2 regions of the Ferrimonas pelagia genome follow, and region 2 is predicted to be linked to the other one. Evidence: predicted binding sites of a transcription regulator. Region 2 holds the regulator's gene; the other holds the start of a gene.
The links. Region 2 encodes LexA, which represses DNA repair genes until DNA is damaged. Its sites were predicted from a motif close to TACTGTATNNNNATACAGTA; they were not measured.

Region 1 (9,069 bases), on a different contig from region 2:
CGTGAGGCTCATTTTCATGTGCGTACCTCCTGTGGTTTATACGCAGTATGGCCGGTTTGGTTCAGCTCTGCGGGCCTTTTCTTGCGCCGTGATGGGCTAGGCGAAGCGTTTTGTTCCATATGGCGTGGCGGGATCCGATAATGGCGCTGTGGCGATGTGGCGATGTGGCGATGTGGCGATGTGGCGATGGTAGGCGGCGCTGATCGGACTGAGCGTGTCTGGATCGGTGTTGGCTCAGGATGGGGAGTGGTCGTCGCGGTCTGAGCGGGAGCATGCCTTGGTTGGGCAAATCAGGTCCACCAAGTCGGATGATGATGTCTGATTGACGCCCCGCAGTGCGGTGCGGGACGATTGTGACGAGCTGAGCCGGTGACGCGCTGGCCGAGTGACGCGCTATGTTAAGCCGGTATGGCTTTGCGGCCGTGCGGCGTTGCGTTTGCGGTTGTTAACCTTGGGTGTGTTGATTGAGCACCGCCAGCGCTCGAAGTCCGGGTCCTGCGTCACGCAGCCCCAATCGGTCGGCCAGGTAGAGCAATGCGATCTGATCTTTGCGACGATGTGGGTAACCGGGTCGGGTCCAATTTTGGCAAAACAGCTGCCATTTTTCGTTGGCCTGAGTGTGTCCGGCAAACTGCCACTGGGTTAATGCAGCCGTCGGCGCGGGCAACGGGCAGCGCAGGTGGCCGGGGTAGGTTTGCCAAGGCGTCTGCACCATCTCCGGGTAGCAGCGCTGCACCCAGGCCATGTAGAGCTGATGGCGATCGATCGCTTGGGCTGGGGCGCTGAGGACGGCGTCATGTACGCCAGCGGCATAGAGCGGCAGGTGAAACTCGAGCTGATACTGCGGAAACTGCTCAAAGGGGCCTGCCAGATGACGGTGCTGATCCTGCTCCCACAACAGCAGTTGAAAGGCTCTGGCCAGAGGGCGATCGCGATGGCGGTTAAGCTCGGTGATCAGGCTGTTTTTGAGATCCGCCTGGAGCTGGCCGGCATTGCTGAGCAGACGTGTCGGCAGATAGGCTTGCTGCTGCTCGATGTAGGCGTCGATCACCTGCTCCGGATCGCCCTGCTCAATGGCGTGTTGGACTCCTTCGCCGACGTAAACGCCGCCCAAGCACACGCTGCCGCCATTGCCTGACCACCACAATTCGGGGCGTGTTGGGTGTTGTTTGCGCTGCGATCGCGCCTGATCGGGCAGGCGATATTGGCCCAGTCGCTGCTCGACGGTGAGTTGGTTGAGGCTGCTGACGGGACAGACATTGAGATCGATCCCCATGTGATCGGCCCAGAGCCGGGCATAGCTGCTGTCCTGACTGTCGGGGCGAGAGAAGTTGACGCAGTGCAGTGTTTGATCCTGACGTCGGAGTGCGGCCACGATTAAGCGTGAGTCCAGTCCGCCGGACAGGGTGGCTTGGCTAAAGCGATCGGAGCTTAAGGCGAGACGGACTGCGCGGCTGTAGGCGCTGTCGAGCGCTTCGATGGTCTCGTCTAGCGAGCGCGGCGCCTGCTCTTTGGGCCAGTCGAGTGCTCGATGCGTGTGCTTACGGCCGGGCTCGAATGTGAGGCAGCTGCCCGGCCGGGCACAGCGGATCTGCCGGTATGCGGTTTGCTCGCCCAGGCCATATCCCAGTGTGGCCAGTGCCGCGAGACCGACCGGATCTTGGGTGAGATGCAAAGGCAGGGACGCCAAGCTGTGTTGTTGGCTCGCGATCAGTTGGACGCCGCCACATTGGCGCCAGTAGGTGGGTTTGAGGGCGAGTCGGTCGTGGTAGATCCGAAGCGCTTGTGAGGCTTTGTTGTAGCGCAGGTAGGTGAATACGCCTTGGGCTTGCTGCAGGGGTTGAGCGGGATCGTCGCTTCGATTCAATTGAATGAGATCGTCGGTCAGATCGCTGCTGAGCAGGGGGTGGCCCAGCAGGATGGCGATCTGCGAAGCGGTTTGCAGTTGATCCTGGCGTTGGTAGCAACGGGGCGAGGCATGGGCCAGCCACAGCGGGCCATGTTGAAACTCGATGATGGTCTGAGTGCCGAGACTGCGACGTAGGCTCGCTTTTAATATTTCAAGGTTTTGTACTTTATTATCAACAAGGTATATCCCAACAAATTGACTCATTACGGCCCCCGCAAACGATGACGATGTGACTGGCTTGAGCGCCCGAGCGTAGTTTATCGGCCACGATCACCAGCATTGCTATGGAGCACTGCGTTAATCGTGCCAATTTTTTCGCTATTTGGGGTCACCAACCTGGTTTTTTATACAGTGATTGTTGCCTGTGCCTTTCGGCTTGGCTACTCTGGAACGCTCTGTTCCGTTGATTGAGCCGTTATGACTCGACTTTATATCGCTGAAAAACCGAGTTTGGGCCGCGCCATCGCAGCGGCGTTGCCCGCTCCGCAGAAGAAGCACGAAGGGTACATCGAGCTGGGCAATGGCGATCGCGTGACCTGGTGTGTCGGCCATCTGCTCGAGCAACTCGAGCCCGATGGCTATGATCCCAAATATAAGCAGTGGCGCATGGCCGATCTGCCGATCACGGTGGCGCAGTGGCGGTTGAAGGCGCGTCGCGGCATGGGCAAACAGTTGGCGGTGATCAAGCAGCTGTTGAAGGGGGCGAGTGAGATTGTCCATGCGGGCGATCCGGATCGGGAAGGGCAGTTATTGGTGGATGAGGTGATCGATCACCTTGGCACCTCTGCCGAGCGCAAGGCCCAGGTGAAGCGACTGTTGATCGCCGATCTGAATGTGAGCGCCGTTCAGCGAGCCTTGGCCGATCTTAAGCCTAATCGGGATTTTGCGCCGCTGTCGGTATCGGCATTGGCCCGCAGCCGCGCCGATTGGTTGTATGGCATGAACCTCACCCGAGCGTACACCCTGTTGGGACAAAAGGCGGGCTATCAGGGCGTGTTATCGGTTGGACGGGTGCAGACGCCGGTATTGGGGCTGGTGGTTCGGCGCGACGAGGCGATCGCGCAGTTTGAGCCGACGCCTTACTGGGTGCTGGATGCGTTGATTGCGCACCCGGAGGGGCCGATCCGGGCGCGCTGGCAGCCCAGTGACGCCTGTGCACCGTGGCAAGATGAGGCGGGCCGCGTGTTGTCACGAAAGCTGGCGGAGCATGTGGCAACGCGGATCGAGCAGCAAGAGGCGATCACGCTGGAAGCCACGCGGAAAGAGAAGCCTCAGGCGGCGCCGCTGCCCTATTCCTTGTCGGCCTTGCAGATAGACGCAGCGAAGCGATATGGCATGTCGGCGCAGGAGGTCCTTGCTTGCGCGCAAAAGCTGTATGAAGGGCATAAGCTGATCACCTATCCCCGCTCCGATTGCCGTTATCTGCCGCAAGCACATTGGTCGGAGGCGGCTGGGATCACCCAGGCGATCGGCCAGATCGCGACGGCGCTGAAGCCCGGTGTCGAGGGGGCCGATCTGTCGTTGCGCTCTCGTTGTTGGAATGACGCCAAGGTGGGCGCGCACCATGCCATTATTCCCACCTCGAAACGCAGTGGCTCAGCGGCCTTGTCCGCAAATGAAGCCAAGATCTATCGCTTGATCGCCCGGCAATATTTGATGCAGTTTTACCCGCCAGCCCGTTATGGCGAAGCCCGGTTGGTGTTTGAGATCGCCGGGGGACGCTTTATCGCGAAGGGACGGCAGTTGCTGCAAAGCGGTTGGCGCACGCCGCTGGGCGCCAATGCCAATGACCAAGATAATGAGCCAAAGGCGGATCAGGCCAATGCTGCGACACTTCCGCTGGTGCAACAGGGCGATCGGCTTCACTGTGAGCGAGGCGAGATCGGCGACAAAATGACCGAGCCGCCCAAACGTTTTACCGAGGCCAGTTTGTTGCAGGCGATAACGGGGATCGGCCGCTTCGTTCAGGACGACGCGCTCAAGGCGATCTTGCGGGAAACGGATGGCCTGGGTACGGAGGCGACACGCGCTGGGATCATCGAGTTATTGTTTAAGCGGGGATTCTTGCAACGCCAAGGCAAGGCGATCGTCGCGACGGCGGCGGGGCAGGGCCTGATCCAGGCGTTGCCGGCTCAAGCCAGCTATCCGGATATGACGGCACGGTGGGAAAGCCAGTTGCAGGATATGGTGGAGCAGCGCTGCAGCTATACGCCGTTTATGTCGGCGCTGGAACAGCAGATAGCGGGGTTGATCGAGCAGATCCGCATTGCACCTGCTCCGGTTGCGTTAGCGGGGCTTTCGGCGCCGGTCAAGGCCCGCCGTCGCAAGCGCTCTGCGGTTGGCCGTCGGCGTAAAGGTCAAAAAAAACCACCTTCATAGGAAGGTGGCAAAAGAGATATGCAGAGAGATGATGAATTGCATGTAAAGTCAGACAGGGCTGTGCCTGAGAAGTTCAAAAAAGTTGAAAAGAATGTTGGCGTGGTGAGGCGCGGGTAAGGGGGAGGCGTCGAAACAGGGACGGTCCGTTATTTCTGGGCCGGTGTTTTGGTTGCCGATCGAGGCTAGTGGGAGAGGGCGGCAGTAATTTCGCTTTGCGCAGGGGCTTGCCAGGTTTGTTGTTTGATGAGGTTGAGGAGCACGCAATGTTGTTGGTTGGCTTGGTCGGTGACCACCTTGACCGACAGGCGGGCTCGAAGCGGTTGCTGCTCTTGGTGTTGGAAGGTAAACCAGAACGGGGAGTATTCGGATTGTCCGCCGTTTATCTGCTGTACAAACAGGCGAACGGCCTCGTGGTTGGCGGCAGGAAATAGGGTTTGAAGCGGTCTGTGTTTCAGCGCACTGACGGGATAACCGAGCCACTGAGCAAGCTCAGGACTGAGGGTTTGCAGCCGGCCTTGGCTGTCGATCTGGAGAAAACACAGTTGGCCTAATAGCTGTTGGTCGGTGCGACCGGCAAGCGGCGCGGTAAAGAGCGCCACGGTCATCACGTCATTGCCCTGCTGATGTTGACTGATGCTGAAACTGAGCGAGCGGTATTCGCCCTGGCCGAGGTTGAGCAAGGCGGTACATTGGTGGCTTGTGACGGCATTTTCGCGCTGGGACTGGCGGAAGTGCTGGGCGACGCGGTGGTTGTGAAATCGTGGGGCAATGGGTTGGCCGATCAGGCGCCGATCGGGCTCACCAAACAGCCGATGCCCGGTGCGGTTCATGGCGACGATGATCCCTCGACTGTTGGTTTGCACGATGCCGACATTGCGGCTGTTGTTTATGGCCTGCCGATAGCTATTGGCCTGTACCGCCCCGTTGTGCGTCTGCTCTGTGTGTTTGGCGAGTTTCAATTGCAGGGTGATATCCCGGCTGCAGCCGATCATCACTGGCTTGTTGCCGTTGGTGGGCGGGATGAAGTGGCCCACGCTCTCTATGGTGCGTTGTTCATTGTTGTGGTTGAGTACGCGTCCAGTGAATTCAAAAGGCGTTTGCCTGCTCAGGGCGCGGCGAAAGGCGTGGTCGGCGAGACGGCTATCTTGCTCATTGAGGCGGTCCAGAAACTCCTCCGCCAATTGGGTCGAACTGAGTCGCAGCAGATCGGTCAATGGCGACGGCGGCGAGAGCAGGTTGATCTGGCCACTGGCGAGATCCACCCGCCACACGGCAAGCTCCGACAGATGACTGGCGGCGGTTAATGCGGCCTGGAATTGCTTTATGTCGTCTTTTCGGCCCGATTGCTCGTCAAGCCTGTGCTGATGCTCTGACAGTAAATGATGGATCTGTCTATCAAGCGCCGCGAGCAAGGTATTTTCGTAGCTCGTGTGGCTGGCGTGGGCTTGGCTCTGGCGAGCCAGCGGGTGACTGCTTTGCAGCAAGCGTCTGAGCGGATCTAAGTACCGCTCTCTGTCTCGCCAGTGGATGTAGATCCCGCCACCGCCACATAGACTTAAGAGCAGCAGGACGATAACGATAGCCTCTTTGCTGTGGCTGGGCAGTTGGGTGTTTTGGGCCAGGCGGATCAGCAATATGGCGTGGCTTGAGGCGGCGTTACCGCTGTCGAAAAGCAGGCGGTCGCTATAGAGCAATTCTCGATCGGCGTTGTAGCGATAGTGCGCCTGATGGGTGTAGCGCTGCTGCAAGACCAGGCGCGAGCCTTGTGGGGTTTGTGCTTGGTAGGGGGAGGAGACCGTGTTCAAATTCCGGGGGGTCAATAGGGTGCCGTCGCTTTCGCGATACAGGGCGAGCTCCTGCACGTGCACCAGCATTTTTAGTTGCTCCACCTTGTTTAGCAATTCACTGAGTGTTTGGCTTGCCGCTGGGGCTTGAAGGCTTTGGCTGATCCACTCTGCCCGTTGTTGATCTCGGTACTGATCATCATGGTAGTGGTTTGCGACCAGGATACCGCTGCAGAAGAGTGCGATCAGAGCCGCAATGGCGCCGGATAGCAGGTGTGCGTGGGCGCGGATCCGTTGGATCACTGTAGGTGCAGTTAGCATGGTCAGCTCAGTGCTTTGAGTGAGGTCAATGGCACGGGGGAAGAGTCTCCTTGATGAACAGTTAGGTTACGTTTGTTGATGCCGGGTGTTGCATTTGCGTTAAATGTAGGGCTTTTACATAAGAACTTCAATTAATGGCTAGTCAATATCAATTAATATCAATGACTTTTGCTGCTTGTGATGCAGTCACGACTGTGTCAGGGCTGGCGCTACGTGATCGTGGGCTGGCGAGGACTCTGGTGTTGGCAAGAGTGGCTTGTTAGTGTGGTCATATCTCAGGGAGTAGGCTGATTTTATGGCGAAATATGTATCGACCTCGGCGCTGGCAAAGAGTCAGGGGCTGGCCGCCAAAGTGGCGTTTGACCGGCTTGAGCAGGCGGGTTACCTCTATCGGGTTTTGGATAAATGGCAGTTGACTGAACTGGGCCGCCGCGCCGGTGCGCAATATATGGAGCACGACAAATACGGCCGTTACCCGGTGTGGCCGGAGGGGCTAGCATTACCGGATCCCAGTTCGTTGAGAACCGTACGTCAATTGGCAAAGGCGTTGGGATTGCAGGGGGCAGAGTGCATCGCTCTGCTGCAAGAGCTCAATTGGGTTGTCCATATCGAACAGGGACATTGGGTCACTGCTGCAGGCGGGGCGGTCGGGGGCGTGCAGAATAAGCTGTATGGTGCTGGGACACCGGACAGCTTATGGCCCCCGAGCCTAGCCGATCATCCGCAGCTGCGTTGTCTGTTGCAGCGGTACCGCGGCGAGGATGCGGACGCCCGCTCGACGCATAATTCGGTTGAGAGCTTTAAGCGGCGCTACGAAGCCAAATACCGAACCATGAGCGGGCATTATGTTTGCACTCTGGCACAACTTCAGATCGCCAATGGGCTCTATCTGCAAGGGGTGGGATTTGCCTTTATGCGTGCGTTGCCCGAGCAAGAGCAGCTGTTCAGTGACTTTTACCTGCCCCGATATCAGCTCTATATTGAGACCGGTCAGCAATCGCCGGATGAGGCGTTACTCGCTCGGATCGATTGGTACCACAGGCATGATGCGCGTTACTTGGTGGTGGAGCTCAGTCAGCTGGAGCAGGGCCCTTCGGCACTGACGGGCGCGCTGGGCGCAATGGGGATAGCATTGAACTAGATGGCGGGACACACGATGGCACAAGCACAACCGATCAGTTATCTGGAGCTGCCGGTACGGGATATGGCAGCCAGTCAGGATTTTTTTCGCCAGATCTTTAATTGGGAATTTATTGACTATGGCCCGGACTACGCCTCATTTACTAATGCGGGCGTGGCGGGTGGCTTCTATCGCTCAGAGCTGTCTGCGCGCACCGAGCAGGGCAGTGCACTGGTGGTGTTTTACAGCGCGGATCTGGAGCCGTTGATGCAGCAGGTGGTCGCGGCCGGTGGGACGATCGCAAAAGCGCCGTTTGATTTCCCGGGTGGGCGCCGTTTTCATTTCTTCGATCCCAGTGGCAATGAGTTTGCGGTTTGGTCAGAGCAGAGTTAAAGCGATGAGACTTGCTGGGCACAGCGGCGCTGACCTTATTGGGCCAGCGCCGTTTTTTATTAGGCGCTTGCCGTGGTGGATTAGACCGCGCGTGCTTCAAATGCCTGGGGAGGATCGATCAGGGCATCCTGGCTTTGGATCAATAACAGCTCGCGGCTTTGTTGCGTATGGGTGTGTTTGAACAGGGCGAACATGGCGCCGGCGACGTGCTCAAGTGCTTGTTTAAGATCGCGGGTTTGCAGGTATTTGGCTAAGAAAAGCGCGGTGGTGGCGTCGCCGGAACCATTCATCGGGGTTGGAAAGCGCAGCAGCGGTGTGGCGACCAACCAAGCGTGCTGCTGGGTGACGGCCAGCATCTCGATGCTGTCTTCGGCTGCGTCCTGGCGGAGCAGGCTGGTGATCAACACGATCTTAGGCCCTTGTGCCAGCAAGCTTTGCGCGGCGGCGATGGCAGAGGCAAGATCGACGATCTTCTGGCCGGTCAGAAACTCCAGCTCGAAATGGTTAGGAGTGAGGATATCGGCGTGTTGGATCACCGAGTCTCGGAAGTGCTCGGGCACCCCGGGGCGCACGAAGATCCCGCGGTCGGTATCGCCGATCACCGGATCGCAGCAGTAGAGCGCGTCGGGGTTGGCGGCTTTGACCTTGGCGGCGGCACTGAGGATCACGTTGGCCATCTCAGGCGCGCCCATGTAGCCGGAAAGCACGGCTTGGCAGTCGGTGAATACGCCACGCTCTTCAATGCCGTTGACGACTTCGGACACGGTTTCCGGCGAAAATACCGGGCCGCGCCAGCTGCCGTGACCGGTATGGTTGGAAAACATGACGGTATGGACAGGCCAGACATTGCAGCCCATCCGCTGCAGGGGAAAGACAGCGGATGCGTTACCGGCATGGCCATAGGCGACGTGGGATTGAATGGAGAGGATGTTCATGCGATGGCCTGTTGCCGTGAAAAGAAGCTGAATATTTATCAGATCTGTCGGGCGCGGTCGAGTATGGCGATGGACCTGTCGAGGATCTGGGCGAGATCCGGTTAAAACTTGGCGGTTTGGTACTCTGGAGCGGCTTGTAATGCGTGCTTTGCCATCTAAGCTGTTGCCATAGCTCGCGCTTTTGCTAGAGTGCGTTCATCGAAAATTAGGCAGGTTCTGACTGTGTTT
Region 2 (9,069 bases):
TCATGGCGGAGGCAGCGGCGGCGTCGTTGATGTTACACATCAATCGGTTCGCCAGTTGATTCACGGTCGGGGTTAACCAAGGCTGTTTGGTTTCACCATCGCCGATCTCCTGACGCCAATCCGGTTTCGCTTCATTGAGGAACTGATGAATGGTGATGGATTCGCCAAAATTGACGTAGCCTTGACCGTAGTTACGCAGCTTGCGAATGGCGGAGAACACCTGCCAGGCACTCTCTTTTTCCTTCTTTTTGCCGGCCAGCTCTTTGTGGTAGGAGGCCACCTCCATCACATGGTCATAGCCCAGGTAAACCGGAACCAAGGTAATGGGACGCTCGACACCACGGAGAACGGAGTTGACGGTCATCGCTAGCATGCCGGTTTTCGCCGGTAACAAGCGGCCGGTACGGGAGCGGCCTCCTTCGGTGAAGTACTCGACCGAATAGCCACGCTTGAACAGCTGATCCAGATACTCGCGGAATACGGTGGAGTAGAGCTTATTGCCCTTAAACGAGCGGCGAATGAAGAATCCGCCGCCGCGACGGAAGACCGGCCCGGCTGGCCAGAAGTTGAGGTTCACCCCGGCGGCAATATGCGGTGGCACCATGCCTTGGCGATAGATCACGTAGGACAGCAGCAGGTAGTCCATGTGGCTGCGGTGGCAAGGGACAAAGACGATGCCGTGGCCATCCTGAGATAGCTGTCGGATCTGCTCGGCGCCGCGGACATTGATCCCTTTGTACAGCTTGTTCCACAACCAGGTGAGTACGCGGTCGCCGATCCGCATCAGGCTGTCCGAGTAGTCGGCGGCGATCTCGTCCATGTATTCACGGGCGCGCTGACGGGCTTTTTGCTCAGAGATCTTCTTGCTCTTGGCCTCGTCGGCGATCGCTTGCTTGATCGTCGGGGACGCCAGCAAACTGTGGAACAAGGCTTGGCGATCCGGCAGGCGAGGGCCGGTGGCAACCGTGCGCTGACGCCCGAAGTGAACCCGAGCTACGCGGGCCAACTTATTGGCGATCGTCCCGTCGGTGCCATGCTTGTCGGCCATGTAGCGCAGCGATACGGCGCGGGAGAAGCGAATAAAGTTATCTCGGCCCAACACGCTGATAATGGCCGTTTTACGCAGCCAAGTCGGGTTACTGCTGTTGAGCAAAGTGGCACTGACGCTCTCTTCCTCTTTGCCGGGGTTACGACCCCATAACAGGCTGACAGGAACGATCTGCACATCGAGATCACTATGATCATTATGCAGCGCCAGCAGGCGCTCGAAGCGACCGCGGAAGTCGGTCTCATCGCTCGCTCCGAATAACGGCGTGGCCGATTCCAATGCCACTAGGCGATTGAAGGACTCACCTTTGATGATCAATGGCTCAAACGGGCTGGGCAGTCCCAGCGAAAGGCAGCATTGATGCAAGGCGAGCCGATCAGAGAAGGAGTCGCGCGGGAGTACGTAGACCATGGGGCGAGTGGGATCGAGATCGAGCTCCTCGACAGGGTTTTCCGGAACCGGCTTGCTTTTTACCAGCAGGCGCTGCATCCAGCTGACCGGGCGCTGCCAGTGATTCAGAATTTGGGTACTCACGCGTCTTGCTTCTCTGGGCTATTGAACGATTTGCGCAGAGTGTACACCCAAAGCGATCTGCTGACAGCTACTGGCGCCGATCCTGGCGCGGTTTGCTTGGGGAGATGCGAGAGATCAGACCTCATCGCCTTTAGGAAAAAAGCATTTCGGTGAAATTGCTGTTGAAATCACCAGCTACCTGTATATGATTACAGTATCGATACTGTACAGAAACACAGGGATTGCCATGAAGCCGCTTACTCCGCGTCAGGATGAAGTTTTCAACTTGATCCGGAACCATATGCAAGACACCGGTATGCCGCCAACTCGGGCCGAGATCGCCCGTCAGCTAGGCTTTCGCAGTGCCAATGCGGCGGAGGAACACCTCAAGGCGCTGGCACGTAAAGGTTATATTGAGATCGTGCCGGGCACCTCGCGGGGCATTCGCATTCTGTACAGCGAGCCTGAGCCGGAGCAGTTGGGATTGCCACTGATCGGCCGAGTGGCGGCCGGCGAGCCTATCCTGGCGCAGGAGCATGTCGAATCCCACTATCAGATGGACGCCAACCTGTTTCGCCCAGCGGCCGATTATCTGCTGCGGGTGCGAGGGGATTCGATGAAGGAGATCGGGATCCTCGACGGCGATCTGCTGGCGGTACATCAGACTCAGCAGGCCCGGAATGGCCAGGTGGTTGTGGCGCGGGTTGGGGAAGATGAAGTGACGGTAAAGCGATTTCAGCAGCAAGGTAACGTCGTCTATCTTCACGCTGAAAACGAAGAATATGAGCCGATCGTCGTCGATCTAGCGGATACAGCGTTGGCGATCGAAGGCTTGGCAGTGGGCGTGGTCCGCAATGGAGACTGGCAATAATGAAGACTCAGCAAGGAACGCAGATGAATCATCCCGGTTTATGGCAGAGCGGTCGCCGCAGTTGGCCTGCCGTCGCCCAGTCCGGTTGCAGCGACCAAGGTGATGCGGTCACGTTGGCCCGTTTGACGCCGGCATTGTCAGAGTGGGCGCAGCAGTCCGGTTGGGTGGTGTTGATCAATCCCCCGGCCGGGCATTGGGCAGAGCTGCTGTCCGAGGCTGGGATCGTGGCCAGCCGGGTGCTGCGTGTCCGCTGTGGTGACGACGTGGAGGCGCTTTGGGCGCTGGAGCAATCGCTGCTGTCCGGCACCTGTGCGGCGGCCTTGGCTTGGCTGCCGACCCTAGATCACCGTGATAAACGGCGCCTGCAATTGGTGCAGAAGCGCGCTCACTGTCCCGCCGTGCTGTTTCAGCCCGGGCGTGAGGATGTTATTACGGTGTCGAATTCAATTCACTGAAAATCCCTCTATTCTGAGTTTTGTGATCTTGATCAAGCCTTGAACAGGCTGTAGCTTAAAACTCGAATTCAAGAGAATAACTCAGGCAGCTGTACGGCAGATGTAGTGCAATCGAGTATGCACGTGCCCATGCCCATTTTAGGGGAAGGAGCGAGCATAGAGCTGGGTTGTGCTGTGGCCGCTCTTTCTGGACGTTGCGAAAGCAATGCTCAGAGGAGACGTATCTGTGAAGTACACGCTGTTGGGCTGTTTGTCGGCCCTGATGGTCTCGCCATCAATGGCATCGGGATCACTCTGGAACATGACGCCAGGAGTGACAGAGATCAGCCAGCAGGTTTTTGGCCTGCATATGACCATCTTCTATATCTGTTGTGTGATCGCCTTGCTGGTGTTTGGGGTGATGATCTATTCACTGATCCGACACCGCCACTCTAAAGGCGTGACACCCGCCAACTTCCACGAAAGCACTAAGGTCGAGATCGCCTGGACCGTGGTGCCATTCCTGATCCTGATCGGTATGGCCGTGCCTGCCACCAGCACCCTGATCGCCATGGAAGATCCCTCCGATGCTGAGTTGACCGTGCAGATCACCGGCTCTCAGTGGAAATGGCACTATCAGTACTTTGGTCATGACGTTGGCTTCTACAGTCTGATGTCGACGACTCAAGAGCAGATCGAGAACCAAGCGGAGAAGGGCGCCAACTATCTGTTGGAGGTCGATAAGCCGCTGGTCATTCCCGCCAATCGCAAAGTGCGTTTCCTGATGACCTCGGATGATGTGATCCACTCTTGGTGGGTGCCGGCCTTTGCGGTGAAGAAAGACGCCAACCCTGGGTTTATCAACGAAGCCTGGACCAAGGTGACGACACCTGGGACCTATCGTGGCCAGTGTGCCGAGCTGTGCGGTAAAGATCATGGCTTTATGCCGGTGGTGGTCGAGGTGTTGCCAGAGGCCGAGTTCGACGCTTGGCTGGTTGAGCAGAAGCAGATGGCGAACGCGGCGGCGGACGCCGAAGCGGCCTCGCTGGGACAGGTTTTGACCTTGGATGAGTCAATGGCGTTGGGTGAGCAGATCTACATCGGTCGATGCGCCGCCTGTCACCAACCCAATGGCATGGGCCTGCCAGGTGTCTTTCCCGCCATTAAGGCCAGTCCGGTGGCGCTGGGGGATATCGGTGCGCACATTGATATCGTCGCCAATGGCAAGCCCGGCACGGCGATGCAGGCTTTTGCGGCACAGTTGAGCCTGAAAGAGTTGGCGGCGGTCGTGACCTATCAGCGCAACGCGTTTGATAACAATACCGGCGACGTGGTCCAGGCTGCCGACGTTAATGGCGGCTCGGTTGCGCCTCAGGCGGCGACTCCAGCACCAGCGGGAGCCTTAAGCGATGAGGTGACCGCAGTTGCTTCTGCCACCGCCGAAGCGGCAGCCGTGCCCTCCGAGCCCGAACCTGCTGCTGAGCAACCATTGGATCTGGCTTCGGCCATGAGCTTAGGAGAGCAGGTGTATCTGGGACGATGTGCCGCCTGTCATCAGGCCAACGGCATGGGCTTGCCTCCGGCATTCCCGGCCATCAATGGCAGCGCCATCGCCAAGGGCGAGATCGATCAGCACATCGATGTGGTGGCCAATGGTCGTGCAGGCACGGCCATGGCGGGTTTTGCCAGTCAGTTAAGCCGCAAAGAGCTGGCGGCAGTGGTGACTTATCAACGGAATGCCTGGGATAACCAAACCGGGGAAGTGATCCAGACCGCCGACGTTGACGCAGTGGCTGGCCAGTAGCAGGAGAACAACAATGACGACGGCATTAAAAGAGCGCCAGCACGATCAGCTAGGGCACGTTGAGAGCCACGACGAACACCATACGCACCCCTCCGGCGGCATCATGCGTTGGTTGCTGACCACCAACCATAAAGACATCGGCTCGATGTACCTGTGGTTCAGTTTCATTATGTTTTTGACCGGTGGGGCCATGGCGATGGTGATCCGGGCTGAGTTATTTCAGCCGGGATTGCAGTTGGTGGATCCCCACTTTTTCAACCAGATGACCACAGTCCATGGGCTGATCATGGTGTTCGGAGCGGTGATGCCGGCCTTTACCGGCCTGGCTAACTGGATGATCCCCATGATGATCGGGGCGCCAGATATGGCGCTGCCGCGCATGAATAACTGGAGCTTCTGGATCCTGCCTTTTGCCTTTGCCCTGCTGCTGGGCAGCCTATTTATGGAGGGCGGTGGCCCGGCATTTGGTTGGACCTTCTACGCGCCTCTGTCGACGACGTTTAGCGGCAATTCCACCGCCTTGTTTGTGTTTTCAGTACACATCATGGGGATCAGCTCCATCATGGGGGCCATCAACGTGGTGGTCACCATTGTGAATCTGCGCGCGCCGGGCATGACCTGGATGAAACTGCCGCTGTTTGTCTGGACTTGGTTGATCACTGCGTTTTTGTTGATCGCGGTGATGCCAGTACTGGCCGGGGCGGTCACCATGGTGCTGACAGATAAGTACTTTGGCACCAGCTTCTTCGATGCGGCCGGCGGGGGCGATCCGGTGATGTTCCAGCATATCTTCTGGTTCTTCGGTCACCCCGAGGTGTACATCATGATCCTGCCGGCCTTTGGGGTGATCTCCGCCATCGTGCCGGCGTTCTCGCGCAAGAAGCTGTTTGGCTATGCCTCCATGGTCTACGCCACGGCGTCGATCGCCGGCTTGTCGTTTCTGGTTTGGGCGCACCACATGTTCACCACGGGCATGCCCGTCGCGGCCGAGCTGTTCTTCATGTATTGCACCATGCTGATCTCGGTGCCCACCGGGGTCAAGGTGTTCAACTGGGTGGCCACCATGTGGCGCGGCGCCATCAGCTTTGAGGCGCCGATGTTGTTCGCGATCGCCTTTATCGTGTTGTTTACCATCGGCGGCTTATCCGGCTTGATGCTGGCCATCACACCGGTGGATTTCCAGTATCACGATACCTACTTTGTGGTGGCGCATTTCCACTATGTGTTGGTGACGGGGGCGGTGTTCTCGATCATGGCCGGCGCCTATTATTGGTTACCGAAGTGGACCGGCCATATGTATTCAGAGAGCCTAGCCCGCTGGCACTTCTGGTGCTCCATCATCTCGGTCAATGTTCTGTTCTTCCCCATGCATTTCCTCGGGTTGGCAGGCATGCCGCGACGGATCCCGGACTACGCGCTGCAGTTTGCCGACATCAACCAGGTGGTTTCCATCGGTGGTTTTGCCTTTGGGTTGTCTCAGTTGATCTTCTTGGCGCTGGTGATCAAGTGCATCCGCGGCGGCGAGAAGGCCCCCGCCAAACCGTGGGATGGGGCGGAGGGATTGGAGTGGACCGTGCCGTCACCGGCACCGCTGCATACCTTCGATACGCCACCGGTGGTGAAGTAATTCATGGCGGGCGGAAATCAACGTCTGATCACTACGCTGTTGCTGGTGGTGATCGGCATGTTTGGCTTCGGTTTTGCGCTGGTGCCTTTGTATGACGTGTTTTGCGATATCACCGGGATCAACGGCAAAACGTCAACGGAAGCGGCAACGGCCAGCCAGAGTGTCGATAAGCAGCGACTGGTGACGGTGGAGTTCATCACCTATGTGCGCGGGGATATGCCGTGGGAGTTCAAACCGAAGATCGAGCGGATGCAAGTGCATCCGGGCGAAACGACCCAGGTGGCCTTTCTGGCGCGTAACCTGTCCGGGGCGGATACGGTGGGCCAAGCGATCCCGTCTGTGAGTCCGGGGCAGGGTGCCCTGTATTTTTCTAAGATCGAATGCTTTTGTTTTAACAATCAACCGTTAGAGGCTGGTGCTGAAACGGAAATGGGGTTGGTGTTTTATGTGGATCCGGAGCTCCCTGAGTCGATCCGGACGCTGACCTTGTCTTACACGCTCTACAACATCACCGAGCAGGCGATGAGCGTGGCTAAGGAGAGGGAATCATGAATCAATACGAGAAATATTACGTCCCGGCAACCAGCCCCTGGCCGATCGTCGGTGCGGTCGGGTTGTTTTTGATCGCGCTCGGGGCGGGCAACTATGTGGCCAATCTGGAATCCGGCGGCGGTTTCGGTGGACTGGTGCTGCTGGCTGGGATCGCGGTGATCCTGTTTATGGTGGTGGGCTGGTTTCGCCACGTGATCCAGGAGTCGATGAGTGGGCTGTATTCGGCGCAGATGGATCGCTCCTTCCGCCAAGGTATGTCTTGGTTCATCTTTTCTGAAGTGATGTTCTTCGGTGCCTTCTTCGGTGCGCTATTTTACGCGCGTATGGTGGCATTGCCCTGGCTCGGTGGGGCGGGCAACAATGCCATGACGGCGGAGGTGTTGTGGCCAACATTCGAGGCGGTGTGGCCGCTGATCTCGACGCCAGATGGCACCACGACGCAAGCGATGGGTTGGTCTGGCTTGCCGCTTTACAACACCATTATCCTGGTGGTGTCTTCCGTGACGCTGCACGTGGCCCATGTCGCGCTGGAGCAGGATAAGCGTAAGGTGCTGACGGCGTGGTTGGGGTTGACCGTGCTGCTGGGATTGGCCTTCTTGGTGTTGCAGGTGGAGGAATATGTTCACGCCTATACCGAGATGGGGCTGACCCTGAGCTCGGGGATCTACGGCAACACCTTCTTTTTGCTCACGGGCTTCCATGGCATGCATGTGACGCTGGGCACCATCATGCTGATCGTCATGTTTTTCCGCGTGTTGAAAGGCCATTTCAGCCCGGATAACCATTTTGCTTTCCAGGCATCCAGTTGGTATTGGCACTTCGTCGACGTGGTCTGGCTGTGTCTGTTTGTGTTTGTGTACGTGCTTTAAGGCTAGGGGCAAAGGGCGTGCTTCGGCCTGAGCCCCATCATCGAGCCTGTGCTAATAGGGCCTTGGATTGACCGGCATGAGTCCACTGAGTAGGGCGACGATAAGCAGCAGTAAGATCAGGGCGGACAGGCCGACCCGGCGACCCAAGTAATGGGTCATGGAGCGTTGCTCCGTGCTGTTGCCATGGCGGATCATGCTGATCCCTGCCCAGATCAGATTGAATAGGATATAGAGCAGTAGCAGTACGATGACGGTTTTTATCAGTATGATCATGTCGGCTCCTTGCCGCTGCCCGCATCCGGGGCGAGACATATGCTAAGTGTGCGATCCCTCGTGGGTGTGGTTATTACTGTGCTGGCGACCGTGCTCTTGGTCAAGCTTGGCGTTTGGCAGCTTGAACGGGCGGAGTTTAAACGCGATTGGATGGCTCAGCTTGAAGCGCGGGGGGAGCAGCCATTGGCGTGGCCGCTCGGCACTGTGGAATTGGCGGGTTATCGTTTGAGCGTTTCTGGCCACTGGCTGCCCGAAAGGGCGCTGCTACTGGATAACCAAACACTGGATGGCCAGGTGGGGTACCGCTGGCTGGTGCCGATCGAGATCGAGCCAGCGCAGCCCTGGTTGTTGGTGGATCTGGGTTTTGTCCCGGCTCCGGTACGACGCAATGAACTGCCAGCGCTGCCCGAGCTCCCGCCTTTCAGTCATGTATCCGGCCGCTTGTATCAACCCGGCGTGAATCGATTGGCGGCGCAGTTGCTGCCAGAGAGCGGGGCCGTCACCCGGATCCAGGCATTGGAGTGGCCGGCGCTGTCGACGCTTTGGCAGCATGAGGTGGTGCCTGCCCTGCTCTGGCTGAAACAGCCGTCTGAACTGGGGTTTGCCCGTCCGTGGCGACCAATCAACTTAGCCCCGGAGAAACATCAGGCCTATGCACTGCAGTGGTTTTCTCTGGCAGTGGCCTGTGTCTTGATCAGCTTGACCCTCGCGTGGCGCGGGCGCTTGCATCGGCGCGATCAGGCCGATAACTTGGGCTAATCAGCGAGCCATTCCAGATCGCTAAGACAAGTTGTTGTCACCCGCAGTACCGGTGATAGATATGAATTTCTTTGGGAGATCTGTATGTCCTCCACCGGTACCTCGAAACGTACCCTTATTTTGTTGATCTTGGCTTTCGCCTTGCCGGTATTGGCTGCCTATAGCGCGCTGCAATGGGGCTGGTATCAAGGCGGTGCCACCAACCGCGGCGAGCTGCTGCAGCAGCTCAGTTATGATCAACTACAACTGGCGAATCCCGATAGCGAGCATTGGCAGATCGTGACCCAACTGCCGGCCGAGTGCGATCAACGTTGTCAGG

Region 1: ABEA08_RS08570 (DNA topoisomerase III) is a predicted target of LexA. The motif match lies at 2,244-2,263, and genes of this name have one in related genera.

The regions. Positions count from the first base shown of each region.
Region 1 covers NZ_BAABJZ010000023.1:100,072-109,140, forward strand. Annotated here, with positions in the region: gene ABEA08_RS08560 (DUF4174 domain-containing protein) at 1-18, opposite strand, end outside; gene ABEA08_RS08565 (asparagine synthase-related protein) at 446-2,113, opposite strand; gene ABEA08_RS08570 (DNA topoisomerase III) at 2,327-4,288, shown strand; gene ABEA08_RS08575 (PAS domain-containing protein) at 4,471-6,393, opposite strand; gene ABEA08_RS08580 (hypothetical protein) at 6,689-7,534, shown strand; gene ABEA08_RS08585 (VOC family protein) at 7,550-7,906, shown strand; gene pdxY (pyridoxal kinase PdxY) at 7,987-8,841, opposite strand; gene bamJ (BamJ family beta-barrel-assembly machinery protein) at 9,064-9,069, shown strand, end outside.
Region 2 covers NZ_BAABJZ010000093.1:65,771-74,839, forward strand. Annotated here, with positions in the region: gene plsB (glycerol-3-phosphate 1-O-acyltransferase PlsB) at 1-1,537, opposite strand, end outside; gene lexA (transcriptional repressor LexA) at 1,809-2,432, shown strand; gene ABEA08_RS15395 (SulA-like leucine-rich domain-containing protein) at 2,456-2,887, shown strand; gene coxB (cytochrome c oxidase subunit II) at 3,093-4,670, shown strand; gene ctaD (cytochrome c oxidase subunit I) at 4,684-6,297, shown strand; gene ABEA08_RS15410 (cytochrome c oxidase assembly protein) at 6,301-6,849, shown strand; gene ABEA08_RS15415 (cytochrome c oxidase subunit 3) at 6,846-7,718, shown strand; gene ABEA08_RS15420 (DUF2909 family protein) at 7,770-7,991, opposite strand; gene ABEA08_RS15425 (SURF1 family protein) at 8,031-8,750, shown strand; gene ABEA08_RS15430 (hypothetical protein) at 8,835-9,069, shown strand, end outside.